One region of the Paenibacillus sp. tmac-D7 genome, then DNA from elsewhere that is predicted to be linked to it. Evidence: riboswitches for the same ligand, from Rfam matches in the RefSeq annotation. Region 1 holds a riboswitch; each other region holds the start of a gene.
What was found. A riboswitch is a leader RNA that binds a small molecule or an ion and turns the genes downstream of it on or off. The one in region 1 is predicted to bind cobalamin.
Positions count from the first base shown of each region.

Region 2: it holds a riboswitch for cobalamin, as region 1 does, so the genes downstream of both, FKP33_RS17435 (S-layer homology domain-containing protein) here and FKP33_RS03685 (5-methyltetrahydropteroyltriglutamate--homocysteine S-methyltransferase) in region 1, are expected to answer to the same signal.
Region 3: it holds a riboswitch for cobalamin, as region 1 does, so the genes downstream of both, FKP33_RS09665 (energy-coupling factor ABC transporter permease) here and FKP33_RS03685 (5-methyltetrahydropteroyltriglutamate--homocysteine S-methyltransferase) in region 1, are expected to answer to the same signal.
Region 4: it holds a riboswitch for cobalamin, as region 1 does, so the genes downstream of both, cobJ (precorrin-3B C(17)-methyltransferase) here and FKP33_RS03685 (5-methyltetrahydropteroyltriglutamate--homocysteine S-methyltransferase) in region 1, are expected to answer to the same signal.

Region 1 is NZ_VIDW01000003.1:203,120-207,328, forward strand. It holds gene rpmG (50S ribosomal protein L33) at 2-151, shown strand; cyclic di-AMP (ydaO/yuaA leader) riboswitch at 188-324, shown strand; gene FKP33_RS03680 (KamA family radical SAM protein) at 543-1,709, shown strand; cobalamin riboswitch at 1,803-2,000, shown strand; gene FKP33_RS03685 (5-methyltetrahydropteroyltriglutamate--homocysteine S-methyltransferase) at 2,188-3,291, shown strand; gene FKP33_RS03690 (hypothetical protein) at 3,446-3,667, shown strand; gene FKP33_RS03695 (hypothetical protein) at 3,682-4,014, shown strand.
Region 2 is NZ_VIDW01000026.1:2,453-6,661, forward strand. It holds gene FKP33_RS17435 (S-layer homology domain-containing protein) at 1-2,286, opposite strand, end outside; cobalamin riboswitch at 2,439-2,658, opposite strand; gene FKP33_RS17440 (methyl-accepting chemotaxis protein) at 2,789-4,209, opposite strand, start outside.
Region 3 is NZ_VIDW01000010.1:91,218-95,426, forward strand. It holds gene FKP33_RS09650 (energy-coupling factor ABC transporter ATP-binding protein) at 1-385, opposite strand, end outside; gene cbiQ (cobalt ECF transporter T component CbiQ) at 390-1,187, opposite strand; gene FKP33_RS09660 (energy-coupling factor ABC transporter substrate-binding protein) at 1,184-1,468, opposite strand; gene FKP33_RS09665 (energy-coupling factor ABC transporter permease) at 1,465-2,232, opposite strand; cobalamin riboswitch at 2,400-2,596, opposite strand; gene xerS (tyrosine recombinase XerS) at 2,789-3,889, shown strand; gene FKP33_RS09675 (PASTA domain-containing protein) at 3,920-4,209, opposite strand, start outside.
Region 4 is NZ_VIDW01000012.1:52,113-56,321, forward strand. It holds gene FKP33_RS10830 (sirohydrochlorin chelatase) at 1-617, opposite strand, end outside; gene cobJ (precorrin-3B C(17)-methyltransferase) at 639-2,357, opposite strand; cobalamin riboswitch at 2,624-2,826, opposite strand; gene FKP33_RS10840 (MmcQ/YjbR family DNA-binding protein) at 3,118-3,492, shown strand; gene FKP33_RS10845 (hypothetical protein) at 3,504-3,842, opposite strand; gene FKP33_RS10850 (hypothetical protein) at 3,945-4,209, opposite strand, start outside.

The DNA.
Region 1 (4,209 bases):
GATGAGGGTAATCGTAACATTGGCTTGCACGGAAACGGGAGATCGTAACTATACGACGACAAAAAACAAAAAGAATCAAACCGGACGATTGGAAATGCGCAAATATTGTCCGCGTCTCCAAAGACACACCTTACATCGGGAAACCAGATAAACATATTTCCTTGACTTATCAAAAATGTTTGTATATCATAAACGTACGCTTAATTTCCGGTTTTCGAATCGGAAAGCGGGGGAACCAATGTAATTGGGGCGAATCATGTAACGATGTAGGGAACCATCTTTCCCGAGCCCGGCAGCTAACCTCGTCAGCAGGAGATGGGTCTGCATTAACCTGCATCTATTGACCCGAGATCAGGGTCTTTTTGTTTGTTTGAAGACCCTTCGAATGACGATCGGTTATCGCCATGCTGCGATATCGTTCGTCTCGATCGGGTCTTTTTTGTTTTACTTGTTAAAAGAAAGCACAAATCGTTTATTCCAGGAAAAGGAGGGAACCAGATCAGGTCTGTGGTTTGAAAAAACTCGTAGTAGGAGGAGCAAATATGACACAGCCGAAATATATAACGGATATTGATAAGATACTGGAAATTCCTGAGGATGAAAGAAAGAAGCTTAAACCGATTACAGATAAGTTTGTATTTCGGGTGAACGACTATTATTTGAACCTGATTGATTGGGACGATCCTGAAGATCCGATCCGAAAGCTGGTCATCCCTAATGAAGGGGAGTTATCCGAATATGGGCGTTGGGATGCCTCCGATGAGGATACCAATTACGTAGTGCCGGGCTGCCAGCACAAATATCGGACTACGGCTCTCTTGCTGGTTTCTGAAGTATGCGGTGCATACTGCCGATATTGTTTCCGGAAGCGACTCTTTCGCAATGACGTTCATGAAGCGACGAAAGATATGGATCCCGGTCTAGCCTACATTGCGAGTCATCCGGAAATTAACAACGTGCTGCTTACCGGAGGAGATAGCTTGATTCTGGCAACAGCCAAATTGGAAAGCATCCTGAGCCGGTTAAGAGAAATCGACCATGTTAAAATTATAAGGCTCGGTTCGAAAATACCTGTTTTTAATCCGATGCGGATTTATGAAGACGAACGATTGCTGGAAGTCATCCGCCGTCATTCAAACGTAAACCAGCGGATTTATGTGATGGCGCATATCAATCATCCTCGCGAGATTACCGCCGAAGCCAAGAAAGGCTTTGAAGCTCTTCATCAAGCCGGCGCTATTGTTGTCAATCAGACGCCTATTCTTAGAGGGATCAACGATAACCCCGAACGATTGGCAGAGCTGCTGGATAAGCTGTCATGGGCCGGCGTAACCCCCTATTATTTCTTCGTCAATCGTCCGGTGGCCGGCAATCGCGAGTTCGTTCTGCCGCTGCAGCAAGTGTACCGAATCGTGGAAGAAGCCAAGGCGCGCACTTCAGGCTTAGGTAAAAGGGTGCGTCTATCCATGAGTCACACCTCCGGCAAAATCGAAATTCTGGCTATTGATAACGGAAAGGCCTATCTGAAATATCACCAGTCGCGGGATAACGAATACGGCAAGTTCATAGTGTTGGATTGCCCTGAAGATGCGGCATGGTTCGATGATCTGCCAGGTAGCGATCAATATTGGCAGAAGCCCCAAAAGAAAACCGATGAAGTTATTTCGGTGAATGAGCTCCCTGATCTGCCGCAAGCGCATGCTAGATGAACAACCACATAAGTCATGTAATAAAGCATCGCTGTGCTATATTCTAACTTGATATTAACAGGATAATAGGATAAGATCTTAATTAATTACAACTGAAAACCTGTGGGAACAAGGTGCTCTAGCCATAGCTAAAGCTTAATAGGGAAGTCCGGTGCAAAGCCGACGCGGTCCCGCCACTGTAACGGAGGAGTCTCAGCTATACTGCCACTGATCTTGATAAACGTGGATCGGGAAGGCCGCTGATGATGTGAATTCCGGAGCCAGGAGACCTGCCTGTTCTGACAACACTGCTTTAACCTACGGAAGATAGGAAAGTGTTAAAGACGAGCCGCTGCTTGTTCACATGCAATCATAGGCATCTTTTCCTTCTTTTTGTTGAGGTGAAGATGTCTTTTTTGCATGGTTTTTCATTTGGATCATCCTATGTGGAGTGAATCCGGCTTCACTACATCCTATTTTAGAAGAGGAGATGTGCAAAATGACGGCAGTACTGGCTAAAGGACCATTCCGGGCAGATCATGTAGGTAGTTTTTTAAGACCGGAGCGACTTAAACAGGCGCGTTTACAAAAGCAAAATGGGGAAATTACAGCAGAGCAATTGCGTATCATTGAAGATGAAGAAATCGTCCGGCTTGTTGACATGCAAAAAAAATTGGGCTTGGCCGCTGTGACGGACGGTGAGTTTCGACGCGCTTGGTGGCATTTCGATTTTCTATCGCAGCTTGTTGGTGTTGAGCTCTATGAAACGGAGCAAGGGATTCAATTTCAGGGTGTTCAAACCAAAGCTCACGGAGTGAAAGTAACAGGTAAAGTAGATTTTCATAACCATCCTATGATCGAGGATTATAAATTCCTTCATCAAATTGCAGGCAAGCATGTTGCTAAATTTACAATTCCTAGTCCGAACATGTTATTTTTTAGAGGGCATATTGAAGAAGACGTTTATCCGAATTATGATGAATTTTTTAATGATTTGATCGCAGCTTATCAAAAAGCGATTCAGGCTTTCTACGATGCTGGTTGCCGCTATTTACAATTGGATGATACCTCGTGGTCCGTATTTTTCTCCGAGAAAGGTCAGGAACAAATTGCGGCAAGAGGCTTTTCTGCGGAACAATTAGCACAGCTGTTCACCAGGGCTATTAACGAATCGATAGCCAATAAGCCGGAAGATATGAAGATTACGATGCACATATGCAGGGGCAATTTTAAATCTACTTATGTGGCCAGTGGCGGGTATGATCGCGTATCCGAATTTATTTTTGGCAAACTCAAGGTAGACGGACTGTTTTTAGAATTTGATGATGAGCGATCCGGCGGATTTGAACCTTTACGTCATGTAAATAGAAAGGATATCCAACTTGTATTAGGATTAATCACGTCCAAATTCGGTGAACTGGAAAATCCGGAGCGTATCAAAGCAAGAATTCATGAAGCTGCCCAGTATGTAAGCTTGGATCAGCTCTGCTTAAGCCCCCAATGCGGTTTTGCTTCAACGGAAGAAGGCAATCTTCTCACGGAAGAGGAGCAGTGGGACAAAATACGTCTTGTCGTTAATATTGCACAAGACGTTTGGAATTAATACGGGAATGGTGTGACAAAACCTTGAGAAATCAAGGTTTTTTATTTTTTTCCAAATAATAGTCCGATTGAGGAGTCAACCGTCAATCATAATTTTTATCTCTTTAACGAAAAATAAATAACAATAATTTTAAATTAAGGAGTCCGATAATGCGATGTTGAAAATTTTGCTTTCTTTGGCTTACTTGATCATCGTTATTTCTTTGATCGCTTCCATTGTATTGATCCGGAGGCAGCGAACCAAAGAAATGGATAAAGGAGTGAATCCCACTTCAGTCAAGCATTACTTCATCGCTAACCCCATGATGATAGCTTATGTGCTGTTTCCGATTGTTCTTGCGATCGGAGCCGCTATTTGGATGTATTATTTTTATTAACGCGGAGGACTAACATGGAGAGAAATAAGTATTATGTATCGGTTCAATCCAGGTCGATCATGTCTAATCAAGGCGATGCCGCCTATGAATTAGAAATCGAGGCAACCGACGAAGAAATTAAGCAGCTTCAGGAGTTGTTTGAAGTCGAGGAAGATTTCGAGATAGACACTTTTTGGAGAGCGCATGCGGCAGGCATTCCTTATCATTACGACCAGGCCAACGTCGGATACGATATGGCCTTACAAGAAATCTATCGAAAAATTCACGCTTTAGGGACGAAGGAAACGAAAGATCAAATTGAAAAAATGCAAATTTTGAATCAATCTTTAACCGGAAAGAGGGACTAGGGTCCCTCTTTTTTAGTCAGGAAAGCGTTAAAAACAAGCAGTAGACTCTATTCCGGAATATCCGGAAAAAGGTCTATTTTTTTTGCACATATGATTTTACAAACGATTTCAATGTAATAAAAAATGACACAATATTTATAATCAATCGTTTTTTGTTAAAAAGACACAATAAAAATCCCCATTAATTGTTGAATG
Region 2 (4,209 bases), on a different contig from region 1:
AACCGAGGTCGAAGGCAGGATCGTCCCCATGCTGCTGTCCCCGGTTACGGACACATATACGACCGGATTGACGACAGGACCCGTTCCTCCGTCTGTTCCGCCCCCGGTTCTCGGTTGAATCGTCACCGGTTGCGAGGTATGTACCACTTTCGGCGCCTCACCGGTCACATAGCCTGATATATCGAGGGTATAGGTTCCTGCAGGCAATCCGGCGAATGTGGCGATGCCTTCACTGCTTGTTGTGGCGGTCAAGCTTCCGATCTTCACTTGAATGCCGGCTGCGGGAGAAGCCGGCTTATTGTCCGCGAGCGTCTTCTTCACCGTAACGGTGAACGATTCGTTAGCCTTAGGCTGTGCAGGATTCAAGGCAATCGAATCGACCAAATACGTCGACGAGTTCCACTCCGCGTCGAATCCGCTAATATAAACGACCGCCCGGTCCCCCGGCTGCAGCGTATATTGATCCGCGCCGACCATTCCCGGATTCCACTTGCCTTGGCGGTAGATCGCATAGAGCCAAGCCCCGGCATCAGCGCCGACGGATTGGATGTACGTTCCGAAGCTGGCGTGTTCAAGCTCGTAAGGAACCTGGTTGGCATCTAGAAGCCGCACAACGCTTTCCAGCAAATTCGGAGAACTCGCCTTCCCTTCGGCATAAGTGCCTGAAGCTCCTTCAATTTGAATCGCCGCCGTTCCGACCTGAATCGTCTTGGAATCCTTGACGATCTTCGGCGCAAGCACGTCTTGATAGCCTGTTACAACCGCTTGATAGGTGCCGCCGGGCAAGCCGGACGGGAACAACGCGTATCCGTTTGCGTCCGTCTCCACCTTACGCCCGCCCAATTCTACATAAACGCTGGCGGCAACCGTGACGACCTCGTCCCTTGTAACGTCATAATCCCATACCGACCGATAGACCTGAACCGTTACTGCCTGGCCTTCAACCGGCATCGCCGGCTCCACCTTAATCGAATCCACCAATGCGGTACTTATGCCTGTATAGTACAAATAAATGTCATCGCCGTTACGCAGGGAGTAGTCAGCCATGCCCAGGTTATTCGTGCGGGCATAATCCCAGGAGCCCTGGCGTTTGACATTGTACCCCCACCAGGTGCTGTAGTCGCTTTTACCGGAAATTCCGTTGATCGTATGAATGAAATGGCCGTCGCTCTCTGGAAAAGGAACCCCCTGCGCATGCAGCACTTGAGCCACAGCCTCATAGGCAGTCCCCGCAACGGCGGAGCCTTCGGCGATCGTACCGGCGGGGCCTTCCACATGAACCGTCACGCGAGCTGCGGCAGGCGCTCCGCCCCCTGTGGTCAGGATCGCCTCATACGATCCGCTGTCACCGTTGACAGCCGTATGGAAGGCCGCCAGCGCCACAAGCGATTGCACCGTGGCCCATCCGTCGGAAGAACCGCCGGCCACATGGGCAAATCCGCCGTCGCCTTGCCGGTAACCGAATAAATAGGTAAGCGGGTTGCCGTTCGCCTTCGCGAAGCCTGAACTGCGCGCGTCGAGTCCGGCAGCGGACAACGCGAGAATGACCTGTGCGGTGCTTTCCGCATTTTCCCCATACTCCGAAAATCCGCCGTTCGCTAATTGCTGCGAGGACAGCCATTGAATGCCGCGGTCCATCGCCGGCCGGACACCGGTGTGCGCGGTATGAGCGGCCAGGGCGTTCACAGCAGACGCTGTAATGTCGATGCTGCTCGGCCCTCCGGCCCCAAGCGGCCATCCGCCGTCCGCATTTTGCTGCGCGAGCAGCCATGCCACGATTTTATCGGGATTCCACTTCGCGGTTAACGGAATGTGATAAGCATCGCCGCTCAAGGCCAGCAGCGCATAAATCGCGCCGTTCGTTCCCTGGGCAGTCAGCACATCGCTGTTATAAATGCCCTCAATAAGGTTGTACGAACTAGACCCGGCCGCGATCTGCTCGGGGTTTCCTCCGGCCGACTTTACGCCTAACGCAATCCGGGCATAGTCCGTTACCTTGCTGTAACGTCCGCCGTTCTGCTGAAGCTGCTCGCGGACGGATGATAAATACGAAGCCGGCACCTGCTTCCCGGCTGCAGCCAGCGCATAAGCATCCCAATCGGAAAGCGCGCCTCCATTCGCATCCAGGATGTAGCCGGCCGCATCGTCTATAGCCTGAGGAACCGTGACAAGCCCTCTCCCCGCTCCATCCGCATACGCAGGCGCCAGCCCGCCAAGCATGGATATGAGCAAGCACCAGCTTAGCAGGACCATGCTTATCTTGTTGATCCATCTGTTACTCTTCATCTGTTGTCCTGTTCCCCTCTCTTGAAACTGACCTTCCTTAAACTAAAAAAGCACCCCTTCTCTATGAAGGGATGCCGATACGCATGAACCTGCAGGCAATATTACGTTCCTGACGGATTGCCGTTCCCCCTTCTCCTAATTTCGCGTAGGCGACGGTGTTCTCGGGTTAGACAGATATCCTGACTTGCGGATCGAAGCCGGACTTCCGTCATCCCAACCGCCCCCCCTAAACCAACTGAAGGACAGTGACATCATGGAAGCCGCTCCCCGCTTACAGTGGCGCGACCGTGCCGGATTCTCACCGGACTTCCCTGTTCGCCGAACGCCGGCATGGCTAGCCTCCCGTTCGACATCTACCCGAGCAAATGATTCAATTATGTACAAAGAATAACACGATCCCCAAGCATCGTCCAACTATTTCTTGCGGGCCAACCGCCCGCGGTCCTGACGCGGGGCCTCATCTCGCCGTACGCTTCGATCCACTCGCTTACGGCGGGCGGCTTCAGGATTCCATCACAAACCGGCCGGTAATTTTCTGCAGATTTCCGGAAATGCTTTTGAGCAAATCCGCTTGCTGCGCAATAAGCTCGGTAGCCATGTGATGCCGTTCTCCGCTGCTCGCCATCGCTTGGGCGGACGCAGTGAACTGTTGAGAAATATCCCGAATCGCCTGCATGCTGCTTTCCATCGAATGAAGCCCAAGCTGAATTTCACGCATCTCCGCAGAATGCGCGGACGCTTGCTCCGCAGTCAGGCGGCACTTGTCGGCCACAAGGCGAATCATATCGCTCAATTGGCCAATCCTTCGGATTCCCCGTTCTACGGCAAGCCGTTCCGCTTTCACCGCATCCGCGGCTTCTTTCGATTTCAGCGCCATATTGTGCGTCAGCCCGATCGCGCGTTCCGCTACCTCATTGGATGTAACGGCAAGCTTCCTCACTTCGCCGGCAACGACCCCGAATCCTCTGCCTTCTTCGCCGGCCCTCGCAGCCTCAATCGCGGCGTTCAGCGCGAGCAGGTTCGTCTGTTCGGCAATTTCACGCATGTACAAGATGAACTCTCTCATTTCTTGCAATTGCCGCTCCAGCTCTTCCATCGAGCTCACGCTCCGCTTGCTCGTTTCCTGCAGGTCATTCATGTCATTGCGCAATTCCAGCGTCTTCTCCAGCCCGGCATGCGACGATGTCCGGGCCTCCTCGGATATCTTGCCCGAAAGCTCCATGTCTTGACCGGCCCGGCTGACTCTGTCGTGAATCTGCTGCATCCGGCTGCCGTTAAGTTCGATGAGCTGCAGCTGGTCATTCGCTCCCGCGCTCACTTCCTGCATGCTCGCTACCAGCTGCTCAGCCGAAGACAGCAGCTGCCGAATTTCGTCGGCCTGCTCGGACCCGATCTTATTCACGGTGGAGGAAGCCTCCTTCATGTCGGACAAGATCGCTCTCATCCCTATCACAATTTTGTTGATCTCAAACGTAACTTGTCCGAGCTCATTGCGCCTGGAGCCTGCCGAAGCGGGCATCAGCTTGCCGGAAGAAATGGCTTTCATGCGGCCCATCCAGCTCTTCAAGCTTTGAAGCACCGTTCGATGAAAATACAAGCCCGTCCCGGCGAACGCCGCCAGCACAAGAAGGCCCGCCCCGGCGCGTTCCCCCCACGAATCGGCCAGCCCGAGGCCGCCTAAAGCGATCAGCAAGGGAATACTGTAAACGGTGTACCAGGTTGCCTGAAAAGATAAGGATTGCACGATCACACCCAGCCGCAAATTATAAGGCGAAGCTCCCGCCCCCGGAATGTTCACAGGAGTCGAAACATCCAATATAACCTCACCGGTGTTACGGTGATAAATTTGAGCTAACGGCTTGTCCGTTTGCGCAGCCGCCAAGCCAACGACATCGTTGAAGACCGTCCCCTCGCGCAGCCGGT
Region 3 (4,209 bases), on a different contig from region 1:
TCACATCCAGCATGCGTTCGGTGCGCCGGCGTATTTCCTGCTCCTCCAGGCGGGCGTTGCGCAGCCCGTACGATACGTCCTCGTAAGTCGTATGTAAGATCAACTGCTGCTCCGGGTCTTGAAACACAAGACCGACTTGCCGGCGAAGCCGCTGCAGGTCTTCGTTCTTATAAACGTAAGGCGCATCCTTCCAAAGCATCGTTCCGGACTTCGGCCGGTGAATACCGACGGCATGCAGGAAGAACGTAGATTTGCCCGAGCCGTTAGGTCCGCAAATTGCCGTACGTTTTCCTTCAGGTATACGTATATTCAGCTGACGCAGAGAGGGCGTTTGAGTGCCCGGGTACGTGAACGTGACATCTGAAGCTTCCAATATCGGCTTCATCCTCTCACACTCCCCCCACTCGAAGCCAAATACTGAGCAGCGCGAGCGTCGCAGCACCGAGAATGCCTTCGGCTCCGTAACGTCCTGGAATCGGCTTAGGTTCGTAAGGCATAAAGTGAAGCTCTCCGGTAAATCCCCGCGACATAAGACCCTGTGACAACCCCCGATAACGGTGCATCGTCTTGGCAAACAGCTGTACGAGCAAGGCCGCGACGTCCCGCAGCGTGCGCCAGAAGCCTGCGTGTCCGCCCCGTGCCCGCTGCGCGGCGATCATTCCTTGTGCGGCATCCGAAAGGTGGAACAAGAACCGGTAGGTAATCACCATCAGCTCAAGCACGGCTTGAGGCATGCGAAGCCGCTTCATCACCTGCATCAATTCCGGGAACGGAATCGTGAAGACGATGAACAGCAAACACGCTTCACAGGCGGCTATCCGCACGAACACTTCCACCGCCTGAACCAAGGCCGCCGGTGAAATATACAACCACCCGCGAAATACCGGAACAGCCAGCAGCGCATCCGGCCGGACGCTTGCGGCGGACGAAGCCGCCTCGATTACCCACGCCGGCAAGCTGGTCACATAAAAGAAGCACGATGCGCCGAACAACCAGCTGTACGTCTTTAACGGGATACCCGCGTAACCGACCGTCCAGACCAGCATCCAACAGAAGATCACAGCCTGAACCGCAGGCTGCGCCGCATACGCAAGCGTCAGCAGCACGGCCGTAAATCCGCATTTCCACATCGGGGAAACGTGCCGCAGCTTATTGGTATACGACAAGCTATCGATCGTATGGATCATCGGTTTTTAGATTTCGCGGCGTTTCCTTTATAAAGCCCGACCGTATACCCGATCACGGCAGCGCCGACGGCGGCCTGCAAAGCGAACAGCATGCTCTCGGTTTCCGCAGGCGGCTCCAGCAGCGGAGCAAACCAAGGCTCGTAGGCCGGCGACAGCTGGCGGATCATATCCTCGGCCGCCCCGTCGGCTCCCCCGAATTCTCCGTCGACAAGAAGCAGCGGAAGCGTGCTCAGCAGCACGACGCCGGCGATAAGCAGCCCGTTTTTCATCCTTTTGGTCATGAATGATCGACTCCTTTCGTTGTATGCCGCACAACCGACAAAGCTTCGGCATGGTGCAACCGCAGCCAGTTCCAGACAAGCACAGTCAACAGTCCTTCGCTAATCGCAAGCGGTACTTGCGTGATGGCGAAAATACCCGAAAATTTCATGAACGAGGCGGCAACGCCCCCTTCTGCAGCAGGGAACGCCAGAGCCAGCTGCACGGAAGTTACCAAATACGTCGACAAATCGGCTAGAGCGGCTGCCGTGAAGACGGCCCACACTTCTTTACCCGTCGTCTTCACCATGAATTTGTAGGCGAAGAACCCGACGATCGGGCCGGCAACCGCCATCGCAAACGCATTGGCTCCCAGCGTCGTCAATCCCCCGTGTGCGAGCAGCAAAGCCTGGAACAGCAGAACGATCGAACCGAGCACGCTCATCGGCAGCGGCCCGAACATCACGGTGCCGAGACCGGTTCCGGTCGGATGAGAGCTGCTGCCTGTAACCGAAGGAAGCTTCAAGGCGGACAGTACGAACGTGAACGCAGCCGCCAGACCGAGCAGCAGCTTCAATTCCGGCGACGTCTTCGTGATCCGGGCAATGGCGCGGACGCCGAGCACGAAGAACGGGATAAACACCGCCCACCAGAAGATCGCCCATCCTGGCGGCAAGAATCCCTCCATGATGTGCATCGCATTAGCAGATTGCGGCTCGTTCACGACAAAATAAACGATAAATCCGATGATAACCGCGATCATTGACAAGACTTTGGATGATTTCATTTAATCTCCTCCCATGAATTTGTGCAACAAAAAAAGCATTCCCAACCGTAGACGGTTAGAAATGCTTCTTATCCTGATAAACTTTCGGAACGAAAGGGGCCATTCACCCTCCGTACGAAAACCGATCGCAGCAGCTTCCTAACACCTCCCTATCGTCCGTAGGTATATCAGTGTCGTCAGAACAGGCAGGTCTCCTGGCTACCAGCATCGACGCCCGCAAGCTGCCTTCCCGATCTGGTTGCGAATCAGTGGCTTCGTGGCTGCGAACTACGCTGTTACAGTGGCGGGACCGCATCGGATTTGCACCGAACTTCCCTATTAAGCTTCAACCTGAAGTTGAAGCACCTGTTCCCACAATATGCACTTGTGTAAGACTAGCCTTAATGTACACGAACCTGCCTGTGAATTCAACCCCCATATCTAACCGATTTCCTGCAATTGTGATAAAATAACGGGTACAGCGATCGGTTCAAGCAGCTGTCAACCAACAAAACAATACATAATTATAATTATGTTAACTAATTGCTGAATACAGGCAGTTAAGGAGCGTGGCCCGATGAACGTAATCAAAGTCAAAGACCGTTTGGAGCTGGAGAAAAAAATCCCGCTGATGCCCTGGTACGTGGAGAAATTCATTAATTATAAACTGCCCGACTTGTCTCCCTCTTCCCTGCTCGAATATGTGAGGGATTACGAGACATTCTTCGGCTGGCTGCTCGCCGAAGGGTTGAGTACGGCCGGACAAATGAAAGATGTGCCGCTCCTCGATCTCGAGCGGCTGCATATGGAGAGCATCGATCATTACAAGATGTTCCTCGCCATGCGCAAAACGAACGCCAATTCGAAAACGACCATTTCCCGCAAGCTGTCCTCGCTGCGCTCGTTGTTTCATTATTTGAGTCAAATCGCCGAGGACGAGAATTTCTACCCGCTGCTCAAGCGCAATGTCATGGCGAAGGTGGAAATTAAACGGACGCATAAACCGAAAGACTCGGCGGCCAAGCTCGAAGGCAAGCTGCTGCAGGAGGCGGAGATCGCCGAGTTTATCGACTATGTGAAGACGGGCTACGGCCAAGACGTGGCATCGAACAAGCAGGCGACCTATGCTTACGAGATCAATAAAACACGCGATGCCTGTCTCGTGAGCCTCATCCTCAACTCCGGACTGCGCGTGTCGGAGGTCGTTAACCTGAACGTCGAGGACGTCGATTTGAAGAAGAAGCTTATTTATGCGTTCCGCAAAGGCAAGAACGACGAGACGTTCAAAACGCCCGTCTATTTCCGGCAGGACGCGGTAGATGATCTGGCCTGTTATTTGGAGCTTCGCAGCTCTGTCTACAAAGCGCCGAAACGCGAGAAGGCGCTCTTCCTTGCTTTGGCTAACGGCAAACAGGAAGGCGAGCGTATGACCAAACGGGCGATTCAGGAAATGGTGATCAAATATGCCAAAAGATTCGGCAAACCTTACTTATCGGTTCATAAACTGCGCCATTCGTTCGCGACGGACTATTACTTGCGCAACGATCTGTACAAAACGCAGGAGCAGCTCGGTCACGCCTCGCCCGAAACGACACAAATTTACGCCCATCTAACCGATAAAACAATGTCTGAAGCGATCGACAAAGAGAAGAAGGACGGGATATCCGGTGCGTCTTGACGCCCGGAATTCCCGTCCTTCTTCGTCTGCTTAAGGCCCTTTGCTTACCCAGAACGATACATTGTCGCCTTTCTGGAGCGGAGTGCCCGGCGCAGGACTTTGACGAAACACCGTATTTGCCGAATGCGGGTTTTTCTCCATATAAAACTGGTACCGAAGACCGGCGGCCAGCGCCTGTTTCTCCGCTTCTTCTTTGCTTAGACCGACCAGCTGCGGCGCTGTGACGGCTTGACCTTCTCCGGGTTGCGCCTCCGACGATGACTGAGGCTCAGCCGGTGTCGCGGGTACCGGGTTCGCTGCGGACGGCGTCTCCGGCAAAG
Region 4 (4,209 bases), on a different contig from region 1:
CTCTTGATCAGTACGCCCGTGAACAAAAAGTACGGCAGCAGCACGATGCGTTTCGCGCCCAGCCTGACACAGCGGTCCACGCCTTCGTCGGCCCGCGGGGCGGTTACGCCGATGAACGCCGTCTCGACCCATTGCACGTTGAGCCGTTCCCACAGCAACCGGGATATTTTAAACAAATCGCTGTTCGCATCGGCGTCGCTGCTTCCTCTTCCGATCAATAGCAGCGCCGTATCCGGCGATTCGATCAAACCGTCGACACCGGCCTCCGCCAGCCGGGTCTGCAAAATATCCAGCGCCAGCTCGTGCACGCCGATCGGTCGGCTGTAAATAAATTCGACACCGGGAAACTGACGCTTCGCCTCATCCATAGCCGCCGGAATATGGAGCTTCGCATGTCCCGCCGCAAACAGCGTAATCGGCACAACGCCAACCCGGGTCGCCCCCCGGGCGACGCACGCGGCAAAGCCTTCCCGCATGGAAGGGGACTCGAACTCCAAAAAACATGTTTCTACAATCGGCACATCCAGCCCGTTCTCCACCGAACGGACAAAGGCGCGCACCTCTTCGTTTCCTTCCGGATCACGGCTTCCGTGACCGACAAATAACAAGGCGTCCATCTACGATCCGCCTCCCTTCGTTTAATCGCCGCAGACGGCATTTTCAATCTTGAACACCGGCACTTCCCGGTAACGATATCCTTCAAGCTCCTTGATCCGGCTATAATATTTATGAAAACGCTCGTTCGGATGGGCCTCATCCGCATACCGCCTGACGATCCGCTCCACCGTCTCCAGCAAGCGATCCGGCTCTACGCCTTCAGCCACCGGGATGCCCGGATGAGCGTTGCGGCCTACCGTTTTGCCGCCGAGGAACAGATCGAACTTTTCCTTGCGGTACACGATGCCGATATCTTCCCGCACCGCGCCGTAACAAGCCATTCCGCAGCCGTTGAAACCGATGCGCAGCTCCTTTGGCACCTTCAGGCCGCCGATTCGCTGCTGCAGATCCTCCAGGTAAGGAACCGAATCCGCTTTGTCCATATTGCAAAAATCGCATGCCTTGATTTGCGCGACATCGCCGACCGGCGCCAGCAGCAGCCCAGCCGCCTCCAGCCGCGATACCGCCTGCTGCGGCTCCGAAGTCACGAGCCTCACAAGCCATTGATGATGCGGCGTATATTCAATCGAACCGTCTTCGCCCACGATGTCGGCCAGCAGCGTCAGTTGGGCGGCCGTCAATCTCTTCTCCGCGAGCCCGGGGCTGACGGCGAACTCGAGAATCTCCCGCCGCCGGAACGGATCGCTTTCGCGCTGCCAGGACGGCGTCTCGGCCGGCGCTCCGGCGTTCGCCGCACCGCGCTGCGTCTCCACGAGCCGCAGCGCCTCGAGCGCCAACGCTAGCGGCGACGCGGCAGCGTCCCCCGCTGCGCCCTCCGCTTCCTTCGCAGCCGTCGCCTCTGCGGCAGCCGCTTCGCTCTTCGCCGCTCCCGCTGCCGGCTCTCGCTCCGCCGTCGCAACAGCGCCTTCCCGCGCTTCGAGCGACCACGGCTCCGCCTCGGCGCGCAGCCGCTCATGCGGCTTCAACGGCTGCACGTCCGCGCCGAGCGTATACTTGCGCTGGTAGCCGCGCGGCGTAATCATCAGACCGTCGTAGACGACCGTCGCCGAGTTGCCGATAATAACCGTCGTCAGCATGCCGATGTCGTGCTCCAGCATGCGTTCGAGCGTCGTGATGGCAATCTCTTCCCGGTCCCGGTAGGCGCTTTTGACAATACCAACCGGCGTTTGCGGCGACCGGTAACGCAGCAGCACGCTGCGCGTCTCGACGATTTGCCGGGTGCGCCGGCCGCTTCGCGGGTTATATAACGCGATGACGAAGTCGGCCGCCGCCGCCGCTTCGACCCGCCTAATAATGAGGTCCCAGGGCGTCAAATGGTCGCTCAGGCTGATCGTGCAGGCATCGTGCATGATCGGCGCGCCAAGCAGCGAACCCGTCGAGTTGATCGCCGAGATGCCCGGAATCACCTCCACGTTGACACCGGTGTCCCGACGCCAGCCTTGCTCCATCAATACTTCGTAGACGAGGCCGGCCATCCCGTACACCCCCGCGTCCCCGCTCGAGATAACCGCGACTTTCCGGCCGGCCTGCGCCTGCCGAACCGCCTCCTGCGCCCGGCTGACCTCCTCGGTCATCCCGGTACGTACGATATGCTGCCCGCTCAGTAAACCGCGGATCAAATCCACGTATGTGTTGTAGCCGATGATGACCTCGCTCTCCATGATCGCTTCTTTCGCCGCTTGCGTCATATGCTCGAAGCTGCCGGGGCCAAATCCGATAACCGATAGCTTGCCTTTCATCGTTTCGTCCTCCCTTCCAGTCGCTGAACGATAATAGCGGAACCATCAAACAAACCAACCCACGCAAAAAAAGCATCCTTCCTCTCGGAAAGATGCTTGACGATAAAGTGAACCGGCTGCTGCCGGGGTAAATTCCCGCGCGTTTGCCGAATATGACGGCAAGCGCTTGGCTCTAACCCGCAGTACGCCTGAACCCATTCCCGTACACCCCCCTATCCGCGTAGGCTTTCTGGTGACTTTGCCGCTCTCGTCGCGTTCGATCGTGACAAGGCAGCGGAAAACAGGCAGGTCTCCTGACTTGCGTCTCATCGCTTTTTCACGCGCCTTCCCATCGACGAATCGACAGTGGCCTGGATCGGAAAAAGCTCCTCGCTTACAGTGGCGGGACCGTGCCGGACTTACACCGGCTTCCCTATTAAGCCGATACGCGCAATGGCGGCATATCGGCACCTGTTCTCTGAACTCAATATAAAATTAGGTACGTATTCACGCATTTCTTTGATAATCAACTCCCATGATAGCACGATTATTTCAAGACTGTCCAACTCTTTGTCGGAAAGGGAGCTTGATGCGGGAGGTTGAGATGACACGCGTCAGGAGTGCTTGCCGCTTTTGTCGCCGCGCTGGGCGCCCGACCTGATGCCTATGCCCCGTGGTCACGCAAGTCTTCGGCCAGCTGCGGTTATGGCTTTTCATCAGAGCCGGGATCGGATATGCTGAAATAAAGGCAAAACCGCCGCTGAAAGGAGCCTCTTGTCAAATGAATCACGAGTTATTGATCGCCCTGGCGTTGAAGAAACCCGGAACCAGTCTGCGGTACCCGTTCGAGCCCGATCTTCCGGTGCTTTATGTCGGCAGCAAAATGTTCGCCTTATTAGGCCATCAATCCGGCGTCCCGAGCGTCAATCTGAAGGCCGATCCGGACACAATCTGGCTGATGCGCCAGACGTATCCAGACACCGTGCTGCCGGGATATCATATGAACAAAAGGCATTGGAATACCGTCATCTTGAACGGAAAGCTGGCGGATGAGGAGCTTGAGAACATGCTTGAAGAGTCGTATCAGCTTGTCAGACGGAACTTGTCAAAAGCGGAGAAGGAAGCGATCTGGGGCCCCGGGCAGCGAAAGAGCTGAGCCTCTTAACGTTACTCCCCGCGATGTGTATCCCGTGCCGTGAATGCGGCGATCGCGCCGAGCAAGATCAGCATGGAGGCCGCCCACAGAACGCCGCCAATGCCGAGCCACAGCGAGTTTCCTTCCGAAGCCATCGAAGGGTGCGTCGGCCTCGTGCCGATCGCCTTCAGACAGCAGGCCACCGCTGCGCTGAACACCACGAAATGCGCGATCACCCACCCGAAGGCGCTGCGGTATACTTCTTTTCGCCCTTTTATCCAAAGCAAAATGACAAAAACAAACGAAATGCCCATGACGATGCCGAAACCGCCGACGAGCAGCGCCATCGTTTCCTGTTCCATCGGTAACAAGGCTGTTCCCCTCCCCCTGGTACGTTTTTCATAGGGATTCCCCCGTTCCTCGTGGACGGCCCGGGATAGATACACGTTTCTTCCCGCCGCAAGCCCTTCCCTCTACGAACGATTCGGAATGACAACGACGGAATTAAAGTAACGCAGAAAGTCGCACATCATTTTAAACTTCACCATGTAATCCTCGAAGCTTCCCTGCATGCCTTCGGCCAACTGATGAAGCTGCCAGGCGTTGCGGTACAGAAATTCGAGCACTTGCTCCTCGGTTTTAGGCTTATGCAGGTCCGTGCCGTGAAGAATTTCGAATTCCAGCAGTATCCTGCCTCTGTAATAAGGATGCACGTTCACCACGTTGCCGGGGTTCGGA